Regions from separate parts of the Dechloromonas sp. A34 genome, predicted to be linked through region 3. Evidence: predicted binding sites of a transcription regulator. Region 3 holds the regulator's gene; each other region holds the start of a gene.
What was found. Region 3 encodes FNR, which switches genes on or off when oxygen is low (the NO sensors DNR and NnrR bind a similar motif). Its sites were predicted from a motif close to TTGANCTAGNTCAA; they were not measured.

Region 1 (5,230 bases), 430 kb from region 3:
TGATGATCGGTCTGTGGGGCTTGGCCGTCTTCTTCCTGTTCTCCTTCTACAACCCGGTGAACGTCGTTCTCGACAAGTTCTTCTGGTGGTGGACGGTGCACCTCTGGGTGGAAGGCGTGTGGGAACTGATCCTCGGTTCGTTCCTGGCCTTCGTGCTGATCAAGACGACCGGCGTCGACCGTGAAGTCATCGAAAAGTGGCTGTACGTGATCGTTACCCTGACGCTGATCACCGGCATCATCGGTACGGGTCACCACTACTACTGGATCGGCACGCCGGAATACTGGCAGTGGTGGGGTTCCATCTTCTCCGCCCTGGAACCGATCCCGTTCTTCGCCATGACCGTTTTTGCCTTCAACATGGTAAACCGTCGCCGCCGCGAGCATCCGAACAAGGCTGCCGTGTTGTGGGCACTGGGCACCGGTGTAATGGCTTTCCTCGGTGCCGGCGTGTGGGGCTTCCTGCACACCCTGGCTCCGGTGAATTACTACACGCACGGTACGCAGATCACCGCCGCTCACGGTCACATGGCTTTCTATGGCGCCTACGCCATGGTCGTGCTGATGATGATCTCCTACGCCATGCCCATCCTGCGCGGCCGTGCTGCCAACAGCAACAAGTCGCAAGTGATGGAAATGTGGGCCTTCTGGCTGATGACCATCGCCATGGTCTTCATCACGCTGTTCCTGACCGCCGCCGGCATCCTGCAGGTCTGGCTGCAACGCGCCTCCGACTCTCCGCTGCCCTTCATGGTGGCGCAGGACAAGATCGCGCTGTTCTACTGGGCACGTGAATTTACCGGCGTGTTCTTCCTGATCGGCCTGATCATTTACCTGATCAGCTTCTTCGTCGGCGGCAAGGACGAAAAGGCCGCTTAAGAGGATTCCTCCTAGCTGTACTTCAAGCGCGGGTCGTGAGACCCGCGCTTTTTTTCGCCCCTTTTTCCAACACGGGCTGCCCCCCTGCCGAGCAGACTTGCCCACACCAGCGCCGTCAACAAGCACCTGGATGTTAGTCGTTGGCGATGATCAATGCAGGACGCTTGGCGTAACCGATATTGTTCCGTGACGCGCAGCGGGCCTTGCATGCGCGAGGGATGGTCAGTGAAAGGTCGCTTACGGTCAGACCAGTGAATACAACTCAACGAGAGTGAACTGTCGGAAACTCTTACATGCCACGCAAAATTTTCTCAAACCCATTGGAATGAATCACCAAGGAAAAATCGCAAGCCATTGAAATAACGCACATACAATCCACCGATTCGATATTGGCACGTTAAGTGCTTGATACCTCGCAAATCCGGAGCGGTTGAAGTCCCGAGGGAAAGATCAACAGCACACTCCCTCATGTTTTTCGCTTTGGTTTCTACTTTTCATCAAAAGGGGGCAACAAAAATGAGTCTATTCAAGCGTTCAACAATCAATCTGGGGCTTACGTCCTTGCTATCACTGTCCGCGCTGGCCTTTTCCGGCACCGCATCGGCCCTCCCGGCCGGCTGGAGTTGTACCGGCACCTGCGGCGAACTTGGCGCCGATGGCGTGGTAACTGCATCGCCCGACGGTGGCAACTATCTCTATGTTGCAACCACTAATGCCCCCTCGCAGGCTGGCCTCGGCCTTGGCAGCGAAACCAACGGTACGGTGCTGCGCTCCGTCAATTTTGCCGCTACAGCGGGCACCTCCCTTCAGTACCACTTCAATTTCGTGACGACCGATGGCGCCGGTTTTGCCGACTATGCCTGGTCTCGCCTGTTCAATGCCGCTGACAACTCGTTGGTAGCCCTGTTGTTTACTGCCCGCACCACCCCGGGTGGCAACACCGTTCCCGGCTTTGGCATGCCTGCCATTGCCGCCACCATGGATCCCACCACTGTCACCGTGGTTCCCGGCGCCCCCACCTGGTCGCCAGTCGGTACAGGCTGCTGGGCCACCGGCTGTGGCTATACCGGTTGGGTGAAGTCGACCTATCAAATCCTGGCCGACGGCAATTACTATCTCGACTTCGGCGTCGTGAACTGGAGCGACACGGCATTCAATACCGGCCTTGCGATCGACGGCATCCTGGTTGGTGGCAACCCGATCGACCCCAACCAGGTTCCCGAGCCGGCCAGCCTGGCGCTACTGAGCCTTGGTCTGCTTGGCCTGGGCGCCCTGCGCCGCCGCAAGGCATCCTGACTGTTTTAGCGACAACAAGGCCGGGGTCTCAGATCGTGTAAAGGCGTTCTAAGGTTTCCGGCAAAAAGCGCCTCGCATCAGCGAGGCGTTTTTCTTTGTTGTGGCTGAAATAGTCAACTTCGCTTCTGCTTTTCGCCCCCGATTTTCTAGCGCAGGCTAACTGTCTTGCCCTTCCACTGCCGGTCAAAGCACCGGTAGAAGATCGACAGATAGCTCGGCCTGTCGGCCTGGCGGTCGGTTTCCAGGAGGCAACGAAAGGCTCGAAAATTACCGGGTATTTGGCCTTTTCGTCGGGCCAGGCAACCCGTGGCGGCACTGCAAACTTTGCTTTCCATTCTTATTGCAGATCAAGTTACCGACCGGCCGGCGTCGCTATCATCGACCGCATGACTACGCTTGCCGCCCCACTCGTTGCACCACCCATCGACAAACGCCTGCCCGGCGATCTCGCGATCTGGTTTTTCATCCTGGCCGAGATGCTGGCCTTTGCCGTGTTCTTCGCCTCCTACGCCTTCGCCCGCGCCCACGATGTCGAGCTGTTCAATACCTATCAGCAGACGCTGGACCGCAATGCCGGGGCGCTCAATACCCTGCTCCTGATCACCGGTTCGTGGTTCGTCGTGCTCGCCGTGCAGGCGGCGCATCGCGATGACCAGAAGGCCATCTCGCGCAACATTGCCCTCGGCTTTCTCTGTGGCGGCGGCTTCCTGGCCGTCAAGATCTTCGAATACGCGGAAAAGTTCGGGGCCGGCATTTCGTTGTCGACCAACACCTTCTACATGTTCTACATCTCGCTGACCTTCTTCCATTTCATGCACGTCATCCTCGGCATGGTGATCCTCGCTGTGCTCTGGGTGCAGTCGCGCAACGGCGCCTACGGCAGCCACAATGCGCACGGCCTGGAGAGCGGCGCGGCCTACTGGCACATGGTCGATCTGCTGTGGATCATCCTTTTCCCCCTCGTTTATGTGATGCGCTGATGAATGCCCTGAGCAACCCCGCCCACCGCGCCTGGCTGGTGCTGATCGCCGCCACTGCCGCCACCTGGTATCTTGGCGAAGTCGGCGCCGCCGGCACCTCGGCCATCGTCGCCATGCTGGTCATCGCCTTCGTCAAGGGCCGGCTGGTGATTCTCGATTTCATGGAACTGCGCAGCGCGCCGCTGATGTGGCGGCTGCTGCTCGAAGGCTGGCTGATCCTCGTCTCCGGCTTGATTCTGTTGGCTTACTGGATGTCTCTCAAATGAACGACCTGCCTTTCTACGAACCGTCCGGCAACGAAATATCGCTCTTCGAGCATGCCTTCCGCGAACGCCTGCCGCTGCTCATCAAGGGCCCGACCGGTTGCGGCAAGACGCGCTTTGTCTCGCACATGGCGGCGCGCCTCAAGCTGCCGCTCTATACCGTGGCCTGCCACGACGACCTGACCGCCGCCGACCTCGTCGGCCGCCACCTGATCTCCGACAAGGGCACCTACTGGTGCGACGGCCCGCTGACCCGCGCCGTGCGCGAAGGCGGTATCTGCTACCTCGACGAAGTGGTCGAGGCGCGCAAGGACACTACCGTCGTCCTCCACCCGCTGGCCGACGACCGTCGCATCCTGCCCATCGACCGCACCGGCGAGACCCTGGAAGCGCCGGCCAACTTCATGCTGGTCGTCTCCTACAACCCCGGCTACCAGAACCTGATGAAGGGCCTGAAGCCCTCGACCCGCCAGCGCTTCGTCTCGATGCGCTTCGACTTCCCTGGCGCCGAGCGCGAAATCTCCATCCTGATCGGCGAAACCGGCTGCGACGCCGATCTCGCCAAGCGCCTGGTCGGCATCGCCAAGGCCTTCCGCGCCCTCAAGGACCGCGACCTCGAGGAAGTCGCCAGCACCCGGCTGCTGGTCTATGCCGCAACGCTGATCAAGTCCGGCTTCGATGTCTCCGCCGCCTGCCGCGCCGCCTTGGTCGAAACGTTGACCGACGACGAGGAAACCGTCGAGGCGCTCATGGAAATCGTCAATGCCACTTTCGGCCGCTGATTCTGCCGACAAGCCGGCAGCCGATGGCCAACGCCTGGCCGTCCTCGCCGAAAGCCTGTTCCTGGCCAACCTGCTGGTGGCGCCGGGAATCGCCTTCGGCGTGCTGCTCTGGCTGTGGCAGAAGCACAAGGCGAGCGCCCCGCCGCTCGCCCGGCAACACCTCAAGCAGGCGACCTTCGTCAGCCTCTACGGCGGCATCCTGATCGTCTCGCTGAGCGCCCTTTTTCTCGCCATCGGCGGCCTGCACTGGGAATGGACCTGGGTCGTCGTCATCCTCTATTTCACCTGCATCCACTCGACGCTGGTGATGTTCGGCATGTTCGGCCTGGCCAAGGCCATGGCCGGCCAAATCTGGCGCTACCCGCTGATCGGCCCCTCGCTCCAATGACCAAACCCGCCCTGCAGCGCTACCGGGCGCTGACGCAGATCGGCTTCTTCGCTCTGTTCACGCTGACCCCGATCTTCGACCTCTTCCGCTACGACCTGGTCGAGAAGCACGCCTACTTCCTGACCCTGCCCTGGCATCTCGGCATCGACGAACTGATCGCCGGCACCGGCGATCCATCGGCGGCGGCGATCAATATCCTGCTCTACCTCTTCCTGCCGCTGCTCGGCGCCGCCCTGCTGGTCATCGGCATTGCCTGGAAATGGGGCAGGCTCTACTGCGGCTGGCTGTGCCCGCATTTCTCGGTGGTCGAAACCATCAACCGGCTGATGCTGCGCGCTACCGGCAAGCATTCGGTCTGGGACAGGAAGCAGACGCCACCCTGGGAACCGGACGGTAGCCCGGCCGTGCGCGACAAGCGCTACTGGCTGCTCGTCGTCCCCGCTGCCATCGCCTTTGCCTTCGCCTGGGCGGTGGTCGGCCTGACCTACCTGATGCCGCCGTTCCATGTGTACCACGGGCTATTCACCTTCTCGCTCTACCGCGGCGAAGTGATCTTTCTCAGCGCCGCGACCACGGTGCTCAGCCTGGAATTCCTCTTCGCCCGCCACCTGTTCTGCCGCTACGCCTGCGCCGTCGGCATCTT
Region 2 (5,230 bases), 610 kb from region 3:
GATCTTCGGATCGGCATAGAGCTCGGCCAGCGCCTTGAGGTCCTTCTGGGCGACGCCAGACAGCTTGGAAACCTTCTCGACTGTGTAGTCGGCGACGAATTTCTTGTATTCCTCGAAGGTGATCGCTTCGGACTTGCCGGTATCGCCCTTCGGCTTGCCGTCGGCACCAGGATAACCATTGCTGGTCGCATCCTTTTCCAGGGCATGCGTCGGGCGCAGGCCATAACCGATGTCGGTGGCGCTCTTCTTGAAATTGATGTTCTTGTCGACGAAAGCCTGATTCACCTTTCCGTTCTGGATGATGTAGTTGGCGATGTAATTGAGGATCGCCAGATCCGTCTGCGGCGTGAAGATCATCGGGATGTCGGCCAGCTCGTAGGAGCGGTGCTCGAAAGTCGAGAGCACGGCAACCTTGACGTTCTTTGAGGACAGCTTGCGGTCGGTGATCCGCGTCCAGAGAATCGGATGCATCTCGGCCATGTTCGAGCCCCAGAGCACGAAGGCGTCGCCATGCTCGATGTCGTCGTAGCAGCCCATCGGCTCGTCGATGCCGAAGGTGCGCATAAACCCGGCAACAGCCGAGGCCATGCAGTGGCGGGCATTGGGATCGAGATTGTTGGTGCGGAAGCCGGCCTTCATCAGCTTGGCGGCAGCGTAGCCCTCCCAGACCGTCCATTGGCCGGATCCGAACATCGCCAGGCCGTTCGGCCCCTTGGCCTTCAAGGTCGCCTTGGCCTTCTCTTCCATGATGTCGAAGGCCTGTTTCCAGGAAATCGGCGAAAAATCGCCGTTCTTGTCGTACTTGCCATCCTTCATGCGCAACAGCGGCGTCTTCAGGCGGTCGCTGCCGTACATGATCTTGGAGAGGAAATAGCCCTTGATGCAGTTCAGACCGCGATTGACCGGCGCATCCGGGTCGCCTTGGGTGGCCACGACGCGGCCGTCCTGGGTACCGACCAGCACGCTGCAGCCGGTGCCGCAAAAGCGGCAGGGCGCCTTGTCCCAGCGAATTTCGTCCTTCTGCGGTGCTGCCACTGCGCTGGCCGCCGGCAAGCCGGCTGCCGAAATGGCCGCTGCTGCTGCGTTGGCCTTGATGAAATCCCGTCGATTGAGCTTCACGCCTCTACCTCCTCGGTATCTGACTCGTCGCCGCTATATTGATAAACCATGGCTACCGATGCGACGCCGGGAAGACCATGCAAAGCCACGTAACTGTCCGCAGCCGAATTCGTATCGTCGTCTTCCAGCGTGACGACCACCTTACCTTCCGGGGTACGGGCATGAATCTCCACCCCCGGCAACTGGAGCAACGCGGCACAGGCCTCCTCGAGGCGTGCTGGAGCTATGTACAAAATGGCACTGGAGATATTCATCCGGCCTGATCCTCCTGGACGATTTGCAGTCAAGAGCTGCTATGGATGGCAATGATCCGCATCCTACCCCCCAAAGACTTGATTTGTATCAAGCAGATACCGCTGACAGGAGGCACCTAGTTCGAATGAGAGGAGATGGCTAGTTCTTTGTAACTAGGTGATAGGGAGCCAGCTTCCTGGACGCAATGACAGAATAGCCAATCTCTATTCTGTTTATTTGTTCAATCAATTGGTCCAATTAGGCAGCGATACTTAATATGGCGTTGTGTTCAATTTCTAACCACCAGGAGAAACCCAGATGTCGATCATCAATTCCCAAATCAAACCGTTCAAGGCAACCGCTTTTCACAACGGCAAGTTCGTTCCCGTTTCCGAAGCCGACCTCAAGGGCAAGTGGTCCGTCTTCTTCTTCTACCCCGCCGACTTCACCTTCGTTTGCCCCACCGAACTCGGCGACATGGCCGACGTCTATCCGGAGTTCAAGAAAATCGGTGTCGAGGTGTACTCCGTGTCGACCGACACCCACTTCACCCACAAGGCCTGGCACGACACCTCCGACACCATCAAGAAGATCACCTACCCGATGATCGGCGACCCGACCGGCGCCATCACCCGCAACTTCGACGTGATGATCGAGGAAGAAGGCCTGGCCCTGCGCGGCACCTTCGTGGTCAATCCTGAAGGCGAAATCAAGGTCGCCGAGATTCACGACCTGGGCATCGGCCGCGACGCTTCCGAACTGCTGCGCAAGATCAAGGCAGCCCAGTACGTAGCCTCCCACCCCGGTGAAGTCTGCCCGGCCAAGTGGCAGGAAGGCGACGCCACCCTGGCCCCGTCGCTGGACCTGGTCGGCAAGATCTAAGGCAACGCTGAACCCCGTCGCTCCCGCCCGGAGCGGCGAGGATTTCAACGCAAAGCCGGCCCTCTCCGGCTTTCCAATGAAATTCTGAACCGGGAGCAAGACATGCTTGACGCCAACATCAAAACGCAACTCAAGGCCTACCTCGAAAAGCTGCAACGCCCGATCGAACTGGTCGCCTCGCTCGACGACAGCGCCAAGGCCGAGGAAATGCGCGGCCTGCTGGTCGACATCGCCGCACTCTCGAGCCAGGTCAGCCTGCGCGAAAACGGTAGCGCCACGTTGCGCCCCTCTTTTGCTATCGGCCTGCCCGGCGAAACGCCGCGCATCCACTTTGCCGGCATCCCGATGGGCCACGAATTCACCTCGCTGGTTCTCGCCCTGCTGCAGACCGGCGGCCATCCGCCCAAGGTAGACGCCGAAGTCATCGCACAGATCAAGGCCCTGCCCGGCAGCTTCCGGTTCGAGACCTTCATCTCGCTGTCCTGCCACAACTGCCCGGACGTCGTGCAGGCCCTGAACCTGATGGCTGTGCTCAACCCTGGTGTGACCAGCACGATGATCGACGGCGCGATGTTCCAGGGCGAAGTCGAGCGTCGCAAGATCATGGCCGTGCCGACCGTTTTCCTGAATGACGCCGAGTTCGGCGCTGGTCGGATGACGATCGAGGAAATTATCGCCAAGCTCGACACCGGCGCCGCCGCCCGCGATGCCGAAAAAATCAATGCCAAGGAAGCCTATGACGTGCTGGTCGTCGGCGGCGGACCGGCCGGCGCTTCGGCCGCCATCTACGCAGCCCGCAAGGGCATCCGCACCGGCCTTATGGCGGAGCGTTTCGGCGGCCAGGTCATGGACACGCTGGCCATCGAGAATTTCATCTCGGTGAAGGCCACCGATGGCCCGAAGCTGGTCATGGGCCTAGAGGAGCACGTCAAGGATTACGAGGTCGACGTCATGAATCTGCAACGCGCCGCCAGACTGATTCCCGGCGACCTGATCGAGGTGCAACTGGAAAACGGCGCGACGGTGAAGAGCAAGTCAGTGATTCTGGCCACCGGTGCCCGCTGGCGCGAAATGAACGTGCCCGGCGAGCAGGAATACCGCGGCAAAGGTGTCGCCTACTGCCCGCACTGCGACGGCCCGCTGTTCAAGGGCAAGCGCGTCGCGGTGATCGGCGGCGGCAACTCGGGCGTCGAGGCGGCGATCGATCTGGCCGGCATCGTCGGCCATGTCACGCTCCTCGAATTCGACAGCAAGCTGCGCGCCGATGCCGTGCTGCAGCGCAAGCTGGCCAGCCTGCCGAACGTGACGGTGATCACCAGCGCCCTGACCACCGAAGTCAGCGGCAATGGCGAGAAGGTCGACGGTCTGCTCTACAAGGAGCGCAATACCGACGCGGTCAAGCGCATCGACCTCGAAGGCATCTTCGTGCAGATCGGCCTGTTGCCCAACACCGATTGGCTGAAAGGCACACTTGAATTGTCTCAACGCGGCGAGATCGAGATCGACGCCAAGGGCCAGACCTCGGTGCCCGGCGTGTTCGCGGCCGGCGACTGCACGACGGTGCCTTACAAGCAGATCATCATCGCCATGGGCGCCGGCGCCACGGCCTCGCTGAGCGCCTTCGACCACCTGATCAGGAGCTCGGCCCGGCCTGAAGCCAAGCTGGAACCTTTTGGCATATCCTTGCCTCTGAAGTTAACTCCGGCTGCTGCCGGAGTTAACAATTACAGCCAAGGAGACGCTCATGAAACTATTTCTGAAAGCCGGCGCTTGTTCCCTGTCGCCGCACATCGTGCTCGAAGAGTCCGGCCTGCCCTACGAAACCGAAGCCGTCGATCTCAAGACCAAGGTCACGGCCAGCGGCGCCGACTACTGGGCAATCAATCCCAAGGGTTATGTGCCCGCCCTGCAACTGGACAGCGGCGAGGTGCTGACCGAAGGGCCGGCCATCGTCCAGTATCTGGCCGATCAGGTGCCGGAAAAGAAACTGGCCCCGGCCAACGGCACGCTGGAACGCTATCGTCTGCAAAGCTGGCTGACCTTCATTGGCACCGAGCTGCACCGCTCCTTCAGCCCCTTCTTCAATCCCGCCAGCAGCGACGACTGGAAGGCTGCCGCCTTGGGCAACCTGGAGCGCCGCCTGGACTACGTAAATACCCAGCTGGCCGGCAAATCATACCTGCTCGGTGAAAACTTCAGCGTCGCCGACGCCTATCTGTTCACCGTCCTGAACTGGACAAAATTCGTCAAGCTCGATCTCGCCCGCTGGCCCAACGTGGCCGTCTATCACGCCCGCGTCGGAGCCCGGCCGGCCGTACAGGCTGCACTGAAAAGTGAAGGCCTGGCCTGAGAACGCTCAGTGCGCTGGCGGCACCGTCAGCGTGTAGGCGACGTCTTCGGAAACAACCATATCCATCAGTGCGTCCATAAAGCCCTCGTCGACCTCATTCGTCCAGGTGCCCTCGATATCATCCGTCACCATCGGCTCGAAGGTAAGGTCCAGATACTGACCGTTTCCCATGCTCAGGATATCGATGCCATCCGAGGTCTTCGCCAGTTCCCAATCGTCCGGGACTTCCATTTCGAGCTTGATCGTAACCGTCACATTCTTCATTTCAGCAATCTCCTGTCAGTGATCGTCAGAGGGCAGCAAATGGCGAATGGTTCGCGACAGCATGCCATTTCCGCCGGCGTAAACGGAAAAACCCGCTGACGAATCAGCGGGTTCCCGTGTTTCTGGTGGTGATGGGCAGAATTGAACTGCCGACCTGTGGGTTATGAAAACCTTACACAATACTTTTTTCCACTGATTAGGGCGCGCTTGATAGCAGCCCGCCACCTTGGCCGACAAGATTTCCGGAAGGGTTTTCCCGCCGAAAAATTTTAAGCACTGAAACCTGCCCAAGGGAGCGCATCATTGAAGCTACAGGCGCGCCCGGACCAGAACTGGACCAGACGCCGCCCGGTCCTGGCTTGAGGTGCCCCCGGATTTAGT
Region 3 (5,230 bases):
CGCGCAACGTCTACTTCCAGTTCGGCAACAACAGCTGGGGTACCCTGAAGTTCGGCCGCGACATCGGTCTGTTCGGCCGCGATGTCATCCTCTCCGACATGACCCTGATCGGCGTCGGTGGCACCAGCAACGCCGGCATCCCGTACAACACCACTTTCGGCATGATCGGCCACGGCTACATGTACACCGGCTTCCAGCCGCAGATCACCTACTCGACCCCGACCCTGGGCGGCTTCCAGGCATCGGTCGGCATCTTCCAGCCGAGCCGCTTTGCCGGTGACGAAACCAAGGCTCCGGGCTTCCAGGGTGTTGCCACCTACGACTGGAAGGGGCAGTCCACCAATGTGAAGGTTTGGACCGGCGCTGTCAGCCAGAGCACGAGTTGCTCGGTCAGCCCCTGTGCTACCCAGTCCTACACTGCCAACGGCTTCGAACTTGGCGCCAAGGCCGGCTTCGGCAACTTCGAGGCGGTGGCCTACGCTTTCACCGGTAGCGGCCTCGGTTTGTCCACAGTTGGTGCCCAATTCTTCGGTGGCAGCAACGGGGCCGGCAACAAGACCGATTCCGATGGTTATTTTCTGCAAGGCACCTATAAGTTCGGCGCCACCAAGGTCGGTCTGAACTTCGGCGAAAACAAGGACAAGAACGGTTTTGCACTGACCGGTGCCAGCCCGCTGAACAGTATCAAGAACCAGGCTTACACGCTGGGGGTCTATCATTCGCTGAACAAATACATCACGCTGGTCGGCGAATTCAATGATGAGAAGATCACCAATGCGGCTGATACCAATGTCGATTTCAAGAACCGGACGATTTCCGCTGGCGGCATCATCTTCTTCTGATTCATTCTGTATTTCCAAGCGTCAGATGTTTTCCTCGCATCTGTTCAGGGGGCTCCTCGGAGCCCCTTTTTTCTTGAACTGCTGCGCTGGCTGCTTGCGGCGCTGGCCTTCTGTCTGATTCCCGGCGTCTTTGCCGCCGAGGATGTGGTCAGTCAGGTGGTGGTCGGCAGTGATTACCAGTCGACCCGCGAGGCGCTCGTCGAGGCCATCGAGGCCGAGGGGCTGGTGGTCAGCGCGGTCATTCCCTTCAATGGCATGCTGGCCCGCACGGCCGGCGATCTGGCGCGGGCGGCGAGCCCTTTTGCCAATGCCGAAATCGTCCAGTTTTGCAGCGCGGCGTTGGCCTGGCAGTTGCTGGAAGAGGAGGCGGCGCAGATTGCCCTGTGCCCGCTGGCGATCAGCGTCTTTACGACGGTAGCCGAGCCGGGCCGGGTGGTGCTGGCCTATCGCACGCCGGGGCAGGGCACGGCGGGGCGAATCAAGGCGGAAAATCTGCTGCGGCGGCTGGTTGCGCGCAGCGCCGAACTGGCGCGCCTGCGCTGGTAAGGAATCGACCGCTCAGGCGCGGTGATTCATCAGGGCTTTAAGCCCATTCACATTCAGGATCCGGATGTGCTTTTGCTGGACGGCGATGTAGCCTTCTTCCTGGAATTTCGAGAAGGCGCGCGACACGGTTTCCAGCTTGAGGCCGAGATAACTGCCAATTTCCTCGCGCGTCATGCGCAGGTAGAACTCGGCATGCGAAAAGCCGCGCGCCGTGAAGCGCTGCGACAAATTCAGCAGGAAGGCAGCGAGCCGCTCCTCGGCGCGCATCGTGCCGAGCAGCATCATCACGCCGTGGTCACGAACGATCTCGCGGCTCATCACCTTGTGGAAATGATGCTGCAGATTGTGGATCTCGCGCGACAGACTTTCCAGACGGGAGAAGGGAATCGAGCAGATTTCGCTGTCTTCGAGGGCGATCGCGTTACAAGTGTGGTGCTCGGTGCTGATGCCGTCGAGGCCAAGCAGTTCGCCGGCCATCTGGAATCCGGTTACCTGATCGCGGCCGTCTTCGAGCAGCACGTCGGTCTTGAAGAAACCGCTGCGAATCGCGTAGATGGCATCGAACGGCTCGCCGGCCCGGTACAGGTGATCGCCGCGCTTTATGCGGCGACGGGTGGAAACCAGATCGTCGAGACGCTCCAGTTCTTCCAGTGTCAGCCCGAAGGGCAAGCAGAGTTCGCGCAGGTTACAATTTGAACAGGCTGTCTTGATTACGGACAGCGTGATATCTTGATTCAGCGGGGTTATTTGAGGCATTGGCAACCTGAGTTCGCTTGATCCATGTCAACCACAAAATCGCGCCTACCGAACATAATCCATCCACCTTCTGGCGGCATGTCCAATGAATTTCGCAACTGAAAACCTCGTCTTCGATCCACAGATCATTCGCCGCTTCGATGTGAACGGCCCACGCTACACGTCATATCCGACGGCTGACCGCTTTGTCGAAGCTTTCGACTCGGACGCTGCCAAGCTCTGGCTGGGCAAACGCAATATCGGCGGCATCAGTCGACCTCTGTCATTATACTTCCACATCCCCTTCTGTAACACCATCTGCTATTACTGTGCCTGTAACAAGATCATCACCAAGGATCACGGACGCAGCGCCAAGTACTTGAAATACCTGGCAAAAGAGCTCGATTTGCAGAGCGCCAGCCTCGAAGGCAGGGATGGCGAACATGAGGTGATTCAGCTGCATTGGGGCGGCGGCACGCCGACCTTCCTGTCGCACGACGAGATGCGCTTGTTGATGGGCGAGACGAGGAAGCACTTCAAATTGCTCGACGGCGGCGAGTACTCGATCGAAGTTGATCCGCGCAAGGTTGATTACGAAACGGTCGCCCTGCTCGGCGAACTCGGCTTCAACCGGATGAGCATCGGGGTCCAGGATTTCGACGAGCGCGTCCAGGTTGCGGTCAACCGCGTGCAGAGCGAGGAAGAAACCTACAACGTGGTCAAGGCGGCGCGGGCCAACGGGTTCAAGTCGATTTCGGTCGATCTGATCTACGGCCTGCCGCACCAGTCGGTGATGGGCTTCAACCGCACGCTGGAACGCGTGCTGGCGATGGACCCGGAACGCCTGTCGATCTACAACTACGCGCATATGCCCAGCTTGTTCAAGCCGCAGCGCCGGATCGCCGAACCCGATCTGCCGTCGGCCGATACCAAGTTGCAGATTCTGGCGCTGGCCATCAAGAAACTGACCGAAGCCGGTTACGTCTTCATCGGCATGGATCACTTTGCCAAGCCCGATGACGAACTGGCCGTTGCCCAGCGTCAGGGCCGCCTGCACCGCAATTTCCAGGGCTATTCGACCTACGCCGACTGCGACATGCTGTCCTTCGGCATTTCGTCGATCAGCAAGGTCGGGCCGACTTACAGCCAGAACGTCAAGACGCTAGACGAATACTACGACCGGCTGGACGCCCAGATGCTGCCGGTCTTCCGCGGCATCGAGCTGACTGCCGACGACATCCTGCGGCGTTCGATCATCCAGGCCCTGATGTGCCATTTCGAGCTTTCCATCGAAAGTATCGAGAGTTCCCATCTGATTGATTTCCATCAATATTTTGCGGCCGAGTTGGAAGACATGAAGGAAATGGAGCGTGCCGGCCTGCTCAAGATCGAGCCGGAATGGATCACGGTCCTGCCACCGGGACGCATGCTGGTGCGTATCATCTCCATGGTTTTCGACCGCTATCTGCGGGCCGATCGTCAGCGCACGCGTTACTCGAAGGTAATTTGACGGGGAGGGTGGGTGAGAGGCTGGGGTTAAAATCCCGCCCTCCCTGCCGCCCTTTCTTTCCCCCCTGTGCCTGACTCCGGCTTTCTCGCCCTCTTTCTCGTTGGTTTGCTTGGTGGCACCCACTGCGTCGGCATGTGCGGCGGCATCGTCGGTGCCTTGTCGCTCGGCGCGCCGGCACGCTGGTCCATGCTGCTCTCCTACAACAGCGGCCGCATCCTTTCCTACGGCGTAGCCGGGGCGATTGCCGGAGCACTCGGCGCGGCCAGCATGGGCCTCGAAGGCCAGGTTCCGGTCCGCCTGATCCTCTTTTTTCTCGCCAACCTGATGCTCGTCGCGCTTGGGCTTTACCTGCTCGGCATGACGCGTACGCTGGCCTTTACCGAGCGAGCCGGGCAGCATCTGTGGCGCGTGATCCAGCCGCTGACCAAACGCTTCCTGCCGGTGCGGACGGTGGTTCAGGCATTTCCGCTCGGCCTGCTGTGGGGTTGGCTGCCCTGCGGGCTGGTATACAGTGCGCTGGCCAGTTCGCTGACCGCCGGATCCTCCGGCGCGGTGCGCTGATGATGCTGGCCTTTGGTTTGGGCACCTTGCCAAATCTTTTGTTGGCGGGCATCTTGTTTGCCAGGTTGAACGAATTCGTGCGCCGTCCCGCGGTGCGCATGTTTTCCGGCCTGCTGGTGCTCGGTTTCGGTCTTTATGGCCTGTTCGGATTGATGCGCCTGCTCGGCTGGATTTAGGACGGGAGAGACGATGAAGATTTTATTGCCGGTCGATGGTTCAGACTGCGCCCTGCGCGCCGTCGATCATCTGATTGCCCATAGCGCCTGGTTTCGCGAGGTGCCGGAGATTCACCTGCTGCACGTTCATGCGCCGATCCCGATCGGCCGCGTGCAAGCACACATCGGCAAGGAAACGCTGCAGGCGTACTACCTTGAAGAAGGCCAGGAGCAGTTGAGCGCGGCGCAAGCCCGGCTCGATGCCTCCGGCCACTTTCACACAACGCACATCCATGTCGGTCAGCCGGCCGAGGTCATTGCCAAGATCGCCGGCGAACTCAAGTGCGACCTGATCGTCATGGGTAGCCATGGGCGGAGCGGGGTGGCCGGGCTGGTCATGGGCTCGGTGGCCAGTCGCGTGCTCCATCTCGCCAGCTGCCCGGTGCTGCTGGTCAAGTGAGCGAAGCCGAAGCCAGCCGGGTCGTCGAGTTTGCAATCGGCGGCATGACCTGCGCGGCCTGCTCGGCGCGCCTGGAAAAGGTGCTCAACCGGCAGCCGGGCATGCAGGCCAACGTCAATCTGGCGGCTGAACGCGCCCGGATCCGCCTGGTCGGTACGGCAGATGAGGCGGCGGTGATCGCGGCGGTAGCCAAGGCCGGCTTTTCGGCGGAACGGGTCGATAGTGGGACGCGCGAACGCGAAAAAGCCGAGAAGCTGATTGCCTACCGCCAGGAGTCGCGCCGTTTCTGGATTGCCGTGGCGCTCAGCCTGCCGCTGGTTGGCCAGATGCTGTTCATGTTCGGCGAGCATGGCCAGCACAACGAACTGCCGCGCTGGCTGCAGTTGGCCTTGGCGACACCGGTCCAGTTCTGGATCGGCTG
Region 4 (5,230 bases), 360 kb from region 3:
ACGGACACATATACTTGCAGACTTGCTCTCGCAAAAACCCCGCCTGCATATAGCAGAAGCCTGCATAGAAGAAGGTCCAGAACAATTCCCACCCGGAAAAGCCAAAGGGCAGCGCCGCCAATAGTTCGTCGACCGGTGTGAAATAGGCTACCAGCGTAAATCCAGTCCACAGCGACAAGATCAGCCAGATCGCATGCTTCAATCCCTTGATGGTGGCTTTGCGAGCCGTCAACGGCCCGCCGTCCAGCTTCAAGCGAGCAGCCCGATCCCCTTCGAGTCGGCTCTCAACCCACATAAAAATTTCGGTATAGACCGTCTGCGGACAGGCATAACCACAGAACAGTCGGCCAGCAACTGCGGTAAACAGGAACAATGCGTAAGCCGAGATGATCAGCAGCAAGGCAAGATAGAAAACATCCTGCGGCCACAACACCAGACCAAAGAGGTAAAACTTTCTCTCAACGAGGTGGAGCAATACCGCTTGGCGGCCATTCCACTCAAGCCAGGGAAGGCCATAAAAAAGAATTTGGGTTACCCAGACCAATACCCAACGCCAGGTATTCCACCAACCTTTGACGTCACGCATATAGACCTTCTTGTGTTTCTCGTAAAAAGAAACAACAGCGGCCTCTTCTGACGACTGGCCTTGAAGAATGTTTTCGTTGGGTTTCATGAAAGCTGTATCCGTATCAAAATTGCACTAGCCAACATCCCAGACGATGAACGCCAAGGCAATTTTGATACAGATCAGTGAACACTGATTAGAAATGAAAAACGGGGCGGCTAGCCGCCCCGTCCTTTTCAATTACTTGGCGCCTTGGCTCAGGCTGAGCACATAGGCAGACAACAAATGAACCTTGGCATCGCCAAGGAATTCCTTCCAGGCCGGCATCTTGTTCTGACGACCATTGGTGATCGTCTCGGTGATAGTCGCTTCCGACGAGCCATACAGCCAAACCTTATCAGTCAGATTGGGAGCACCAACGGCATGCATACCCGTTCCTTCCGGCCCATGACAGCCAAGACATCCGGCAGAAGCAAAGGCCTCTTTGCCCTTGGCCGCACGAACGGAATCGTTCGGCAGGCCAGACAGCGAACGGACGAAGTTTGCCAGATCCTTAATGGTATCGGCGCCGAGTTGGGCATGCGGCGGCATGACCCCCATACGGCCGTCAGAGATGGTCTGTTTGATCTGCTCCGGTTCGCCACCGTACAACCAGTCGGAATCGGTCAGGTTCGGGAAGCCCTTGGCACCGCGGGCATCCGCACCATGGCACTGCATGCAGTACGTCAAGTACATGCGCTTGCCCATTTCCATGGCCTGCTTGTCGCCAGCCACAGCCTTGAGATCCATCGCCATATACTTGTCGAACAGCGGTTTGACCGTGGCATTCATCTTGTCGACTTCCGCCTTGTGCTGCCCACCGGAGGTCCAGCCAAGCACACCCTTGAAATTGCCTAGACCGGGGTAAAGCGCGAGGTAAACAAACGCAAAAACCACCGTAATGACGAACATCCAAGTCCACCAACGTGGCATCGGATTGTTGTACTCCTCCAGAGTTTCATCCCAGACGTGACCCATGGTCTTGCCTGGCGTGAAAGTCGCTTTTCCCTGGACAATCAGCAGCACAACGCAGGCAAGAATACTTGCCACTACGATGACCACTACGTACAGGTTCCAAAAATCGCTAACGAAATCGCTCATTTGCTTTCCTTTTTTCAGCGCGGGTGCGATGCACGGGGCGTCGCACCCTCATCTTCATGCTCTGCGAACGGCAGGTTGGCAGCCTCGTCAAACCCCTTCTTGCTGCCCTTGGCATAAGCCCAACCGACAATACCCAGGAAACAGAGCAACCCGAGAACCGTCGTCATCGAACGCAGATCGTTGATGTCCATGGCTATTACTTGGTCGTCTTCAGAGCCGTACCCAGGCCTTGCAGGTAGACAATCAGAACATCAAGTTCGGTCTTGTCACCAATGGCAGCCTTGGCGCCCTTGATATCTGCATCGGAATAGGTCGGCAGACCACGTAGATTAGCCAACGTACGCAAAGCCCCCATCTTGCCTTCGATGTCGGCGGCAACCGAGTCCTTGGCCTTGGTGTTCGCCAGGAAAGCGAAAGCCGGCATGTTGGACTCCGGCACCACGTCGCGCGGATTGATCAGGTGAGCGCGTTGCCACTCGTCAGAGTAGCGGCCGCCGACACGCTGCAGATCCGGCCCCGTTCGCTTGGAACCCCATTGGAACGGATGGTCATAAACAAACTCGCCAGCGACGGAGTAATGGCCATAACGCTCGGTTTCAGCACGGAACGGACGGATCATCTGTGAATGGCAGTTATAGCAACCTTCACGCAGATAGATTTCGCGTCCGGCTACCGCTTCAGCCGAATATGCTTTCAGACCTTCAACCGGCGTTGTCGTTGATTTTTGGAAGAAGAGCGGAACAATTTCCAGCAGACCGCCCCACAGGACAACAAACAACGTGAGAACGATGAGCAGGCCTACGTTCTTCTCAATTTGCTCGTGTTTGATCATTATTATTCCCCCCTAATCAGGCGTGATGAGCGACCGGAACAACGATCGTCGCATCCTTGGTGTTGCCACCAGCCATGGTCTTGAACATGTTGTAGGCCATGATCAGCATACCGGACAGGAACAGTACGCCACCCAGCCAGCGGATTGCCCAGAACGGGTAGGAGCCCTTGACGCTTTCAACGAAGCTGTAAGCCAGGGTGCCGTCGGCATTGATTGCACGCCACATCAGGCCCTGCATCACACCGGAAATCCAGGTGGAAGCGATGTACAGCACGGTACCGATGGTGGCAACCCAGAAGTGAACCGTCATCAACTTGACGCTGAACATCTCGGTCTTACCAAACAGGCGCGGCAACAGGTAATACATGGAACCGATCGAGACCATGGCAACCCAGCCCAGAGCACCGGAGTGCACGTGACCGACCGTCCAGTCCGTGTAATGCGACAGAGCATTGACGGTCTTGATGGACATCATCGGACCTTCGAAGGTAGACATACCGTAGAAGGACAGGGAGGTGATCAGGAATTTCAGGATCGGATCATCGCGCAGCTTATGCCAGGCACCGGACAAGGTCATGATGCCGTTGATCATGCCCCCCCAGGACGGAGCCAGCAGAATCAGGGAGAAAATCATACCGACAGACTGGGTCCAGTCCGGCAGAGCGGTGTAGTGCAGATGGTGAGGCCCCGCCCACATGTACGTAAAGATCAGCGCCCAGAAGTGGACAACGGACAAACGATAGGAGTAGACCGGACGCCCCGCTTGCTTCGGCACAAAGTAGTACATCATGCCCAAAAAGCCCGCAGTCAAGAAGAAGCCTACTGCGTTATGGCCGTACCACCACTGAATCATTGCATCCTGAACACCGGCGTAGCAGGAGTAGGAACGCAGGAAGCCAACCGGAATTTCACAGCTGTTAACCAGGTGCAGCAGGGCAACAGCAATGATCATCGCGCCAAAGAACCAGTTTGCCACATAAATGTGGGCAACCTTGCGGGTGGCGATGGTGCCAAAGAAAACCACCGCATAAGAAACCCAGACCAGCGTGATCAGGATATCGATCGGCCACTCCAGTTCGGCGTATTCCTTGCCAGTGGTAATACCCAGCGGCAGCGTGATTGCAGCCAACAGAATGACGATTTGCCAACCCCAGAACGTGAAGGGAATTAGCGGACCACCCCAAAGACGGGTGCTGCAAGTGCGCTGAACGCACCAATAAGATGTTGCGAACAACGCACAGCCACCAAACGCAAAAATAACTGCGTTGGTGTGCAACGGACGCAGACGTCCGAAGTGCAGCCAGGGGCCGATATTTAATTCCGGCCAAACCAGCTGGGCTGCGATGATGACACCGACAAGCATACCGACGATGCCCCAGATGACAGTCATGACGGCAAATTGCCGTACGACCTTATCGTTGTATGTGGTTTGCGTTCCAGACATGAACCCACCTCTCGTTAATGAAAAGACTGAATGACCACCCCCCTTAAACCCAAGGCGGCACATGAAAGCGGATGGTATTCTAGATCAGGCGGGGCGTTTTGACATAGATCAACCCACGGAATATCTAGGTCGAATTAGTCAGAAGGACGTAGTTCCCGCCTAGCGGCCGGAGCGTGGACAAAAAAAGGGTGCGTCGTAACGCACCCCAACCCCAACAGAGAATATTCGTGAAGCCGACGCTTCACATGCCATGCATATTGCCGCCCGAATCGCTTCGATATGTTGACGCAGGTCAAACTTTCTCTGTTTTATCGTTTTCCGGGGTTTCAGCCTGCACTTTTGGCCGATCATCATCCATCAGGAGGCGGAAAGCCGGTCCCTCCAAATCGTCGAATTGACCGTTGCGTACCGACCACCAGAAAGCAAGGGCAATTCCGAAAACCAGAAGAACCGAAATCGGAATCAGAAGATAGACGCTTTCCATTAATCAGTCTCCACGCGCTGGATACGCAGTGAGTTGAGCACGACCAGCAAGGAACTGGCCGACATCCCTATTCCGGCCATCCATGGCGTGACATAGCCGGTGATGGCGAGGGGCAAGGCAACAAAATTATAGGCGAATGACCACCAGAGGTTCTGACGAATAACCCGTAGCGATCTGACCGCACGCCGTAATCCGTGACGCAGATGGTCAAGATTTTCCGAAAGCAACACAAAATCGGACTGCGTCCTGGCCAGTTGCGCCCCGCCGCCCATGGCGACCGAAACTTGGGCCTGCGCTAACACTGGCGCGTCGTTAACTCCGTCACCCACCATCGCCACGATCGCGCCGCCAGCCTGGAGCGCCGTCACGCAATCGTGCTTGCCTTGCGGGGTAACGCCGGCCCGGATTTCTTCAATACCCAGCTTCTGGGCCACGCGGTGAGCCACAGCCGGCGCATCACCGGTCAACAAGAGCACCTTTTTCCCACAATGCTTGAGCTCAGCAATGAGCGCCTTCGACTCTGGGCGAATTTCATCGCCGATCCGGAAAAACGCCAGAGCCCCGCCAGCATCACCCAAGAGCACGACAGTATCCCCACTTTCCAGCCAGTCAGTTGCCGCCTCCGGCAGGGGTACCTGGCTCAAGCCCATCACATAAGGGGCTTGACCGATACGATAACGCTGATCGTTGATCACCCCCTCAATACCCTGGCCGGGCTCGGCAAGGACATCCATCGCCGCCGGAGACGTATCTCCGGCTGCCCGC

Region 1: the regulator FNR is predicted to act here: its motif matches at 2,512-2,525, upstream of NQE15_RS07185 (cytochrome c oxidase subunit 3 family protein).
Region 2: the regulator FNR is predicted to act here: its motif matches at 1,452-1,465, upstream of NQE15_RS06265 (chaperone NapD).
Region 4: the regulator FNR is predicted to act here: its motif matches at 4,080-4,093, upstream of ccoN (cytochrome-c oxidase, cbb3-type subunit I).

What each region holds. Positions count from the first base shown of each region.
Region 1 covers NZ_CP102486.1:1,430,053-1,435,282, reverse strand. The annotation lists gene NQE15_RS07195 (cbb3-type cytochrome c oxidase subunit I) at 1-878, shown strand, start outside; gene NQE15_RS07190 (NF038132 family protein) at 1,440-2,174, shown strand; gene NQE15_RS07185 (cytochrome c oxidase subunit 3 family protein) at 2,561-3,154, shown strand; gene NQE15_RS07180 (cytochrome C oxidase subunit IV family protein) at 3,154-3,420, shown strand; gene NQE15_RS07175 (CbbQ/NirQ/NorQ/GpvN family protein) at 3,417-4,199, shown strand; gene NQE15_RS07170 (hypothetical protein) at 4,180-4,587, shown strand; gene NQE15_RS07165 (4Fe-4S binding protein) at 4,584-5,230, shown strand, end outside.
Region 2 covers NZ_CP102486.1:1,244,015-1,249,244, reverse strand. The annotation lists gene napA (nitrate reductase catalytic subunit NapA) at 1-1,119, opposite strand, end outside; gene NQE15_RS06265 (chaperone NapD) at 1,116-1,373, opposite strand; gene ahpC (alkyl hydroperoxide reductase subunit C) at 1,672-2,235, shown strand; partial or broken gene ahpF (alkyl hydroperoxide reductase subunit F) at 2,338-3,882, shown strand; gene gstA (glutathione transferase GstA) at 3,980-4,585, shown strand; gene NQE15_RS06245 (hypothetical protein) at 4,592-4,849, opposite strand.
Region 3 covers NZ_CP102486.1:1,858,881-1,864,110, forward strand. The annotation lists gene NQE15_RS09345 (porin) at 1-842, shown strand, start outside; gene NQE15_RS09350 (DUF302 domain-containing protein) at 987-1,388, shown strand; gene fnr (fumarate/nitrate reduction transcriptional regulator Fnr) at 1,401-2,144, opposite strand; gene hemN (oxygen-independent coproporphyrinogen III oxidase) at 2,230-3,633, shown strand; partial or broken gene NQE15_RS09365 (sulfite exporter TauE/SafE family protein) at 3,700-4,370, shown strand; gene NQE15_RS09370 (universal stress protein) at 4,384-4,809, shown strand; gene NQE15_RS09375 (heavy metal translocating P-type ATPase) at 4,854-5,230, shown strand, end outside.
Region 4 covers NZ_CP102486.1:1,497,994-1,503,223, reverse strand. The annotation lists gene ccoG (cytochrome c oxidase accessory protein CcoG) at 1-673, opposite strand, end outside; gene ccoP (cytochrome-c oxidase, cbb3-type subunit III) at 806-1,705, opposite strand; gene NQE15_RS07510 (cbb3-type cytochrome oxidase subunit 3) at 1,720-1,896, opposite strand; gene ccoO (cytochrome-c oxidase, cbb3-type subunit II) at 1,902-2,534, opposite strand; gene ccoN (cytochrome-c oxidase, cbb3-type subunit I) at 2,554-3,981, opposite strand; gene ccoS (cbb3-type cytochrome oxidase assembly protein CcoS) at 4,274-4,465, opposite strand; gene NQE15_RS07490 (heavy metal translocating P-type ATPase) at 4,465-5,230, opposite strand, start outside.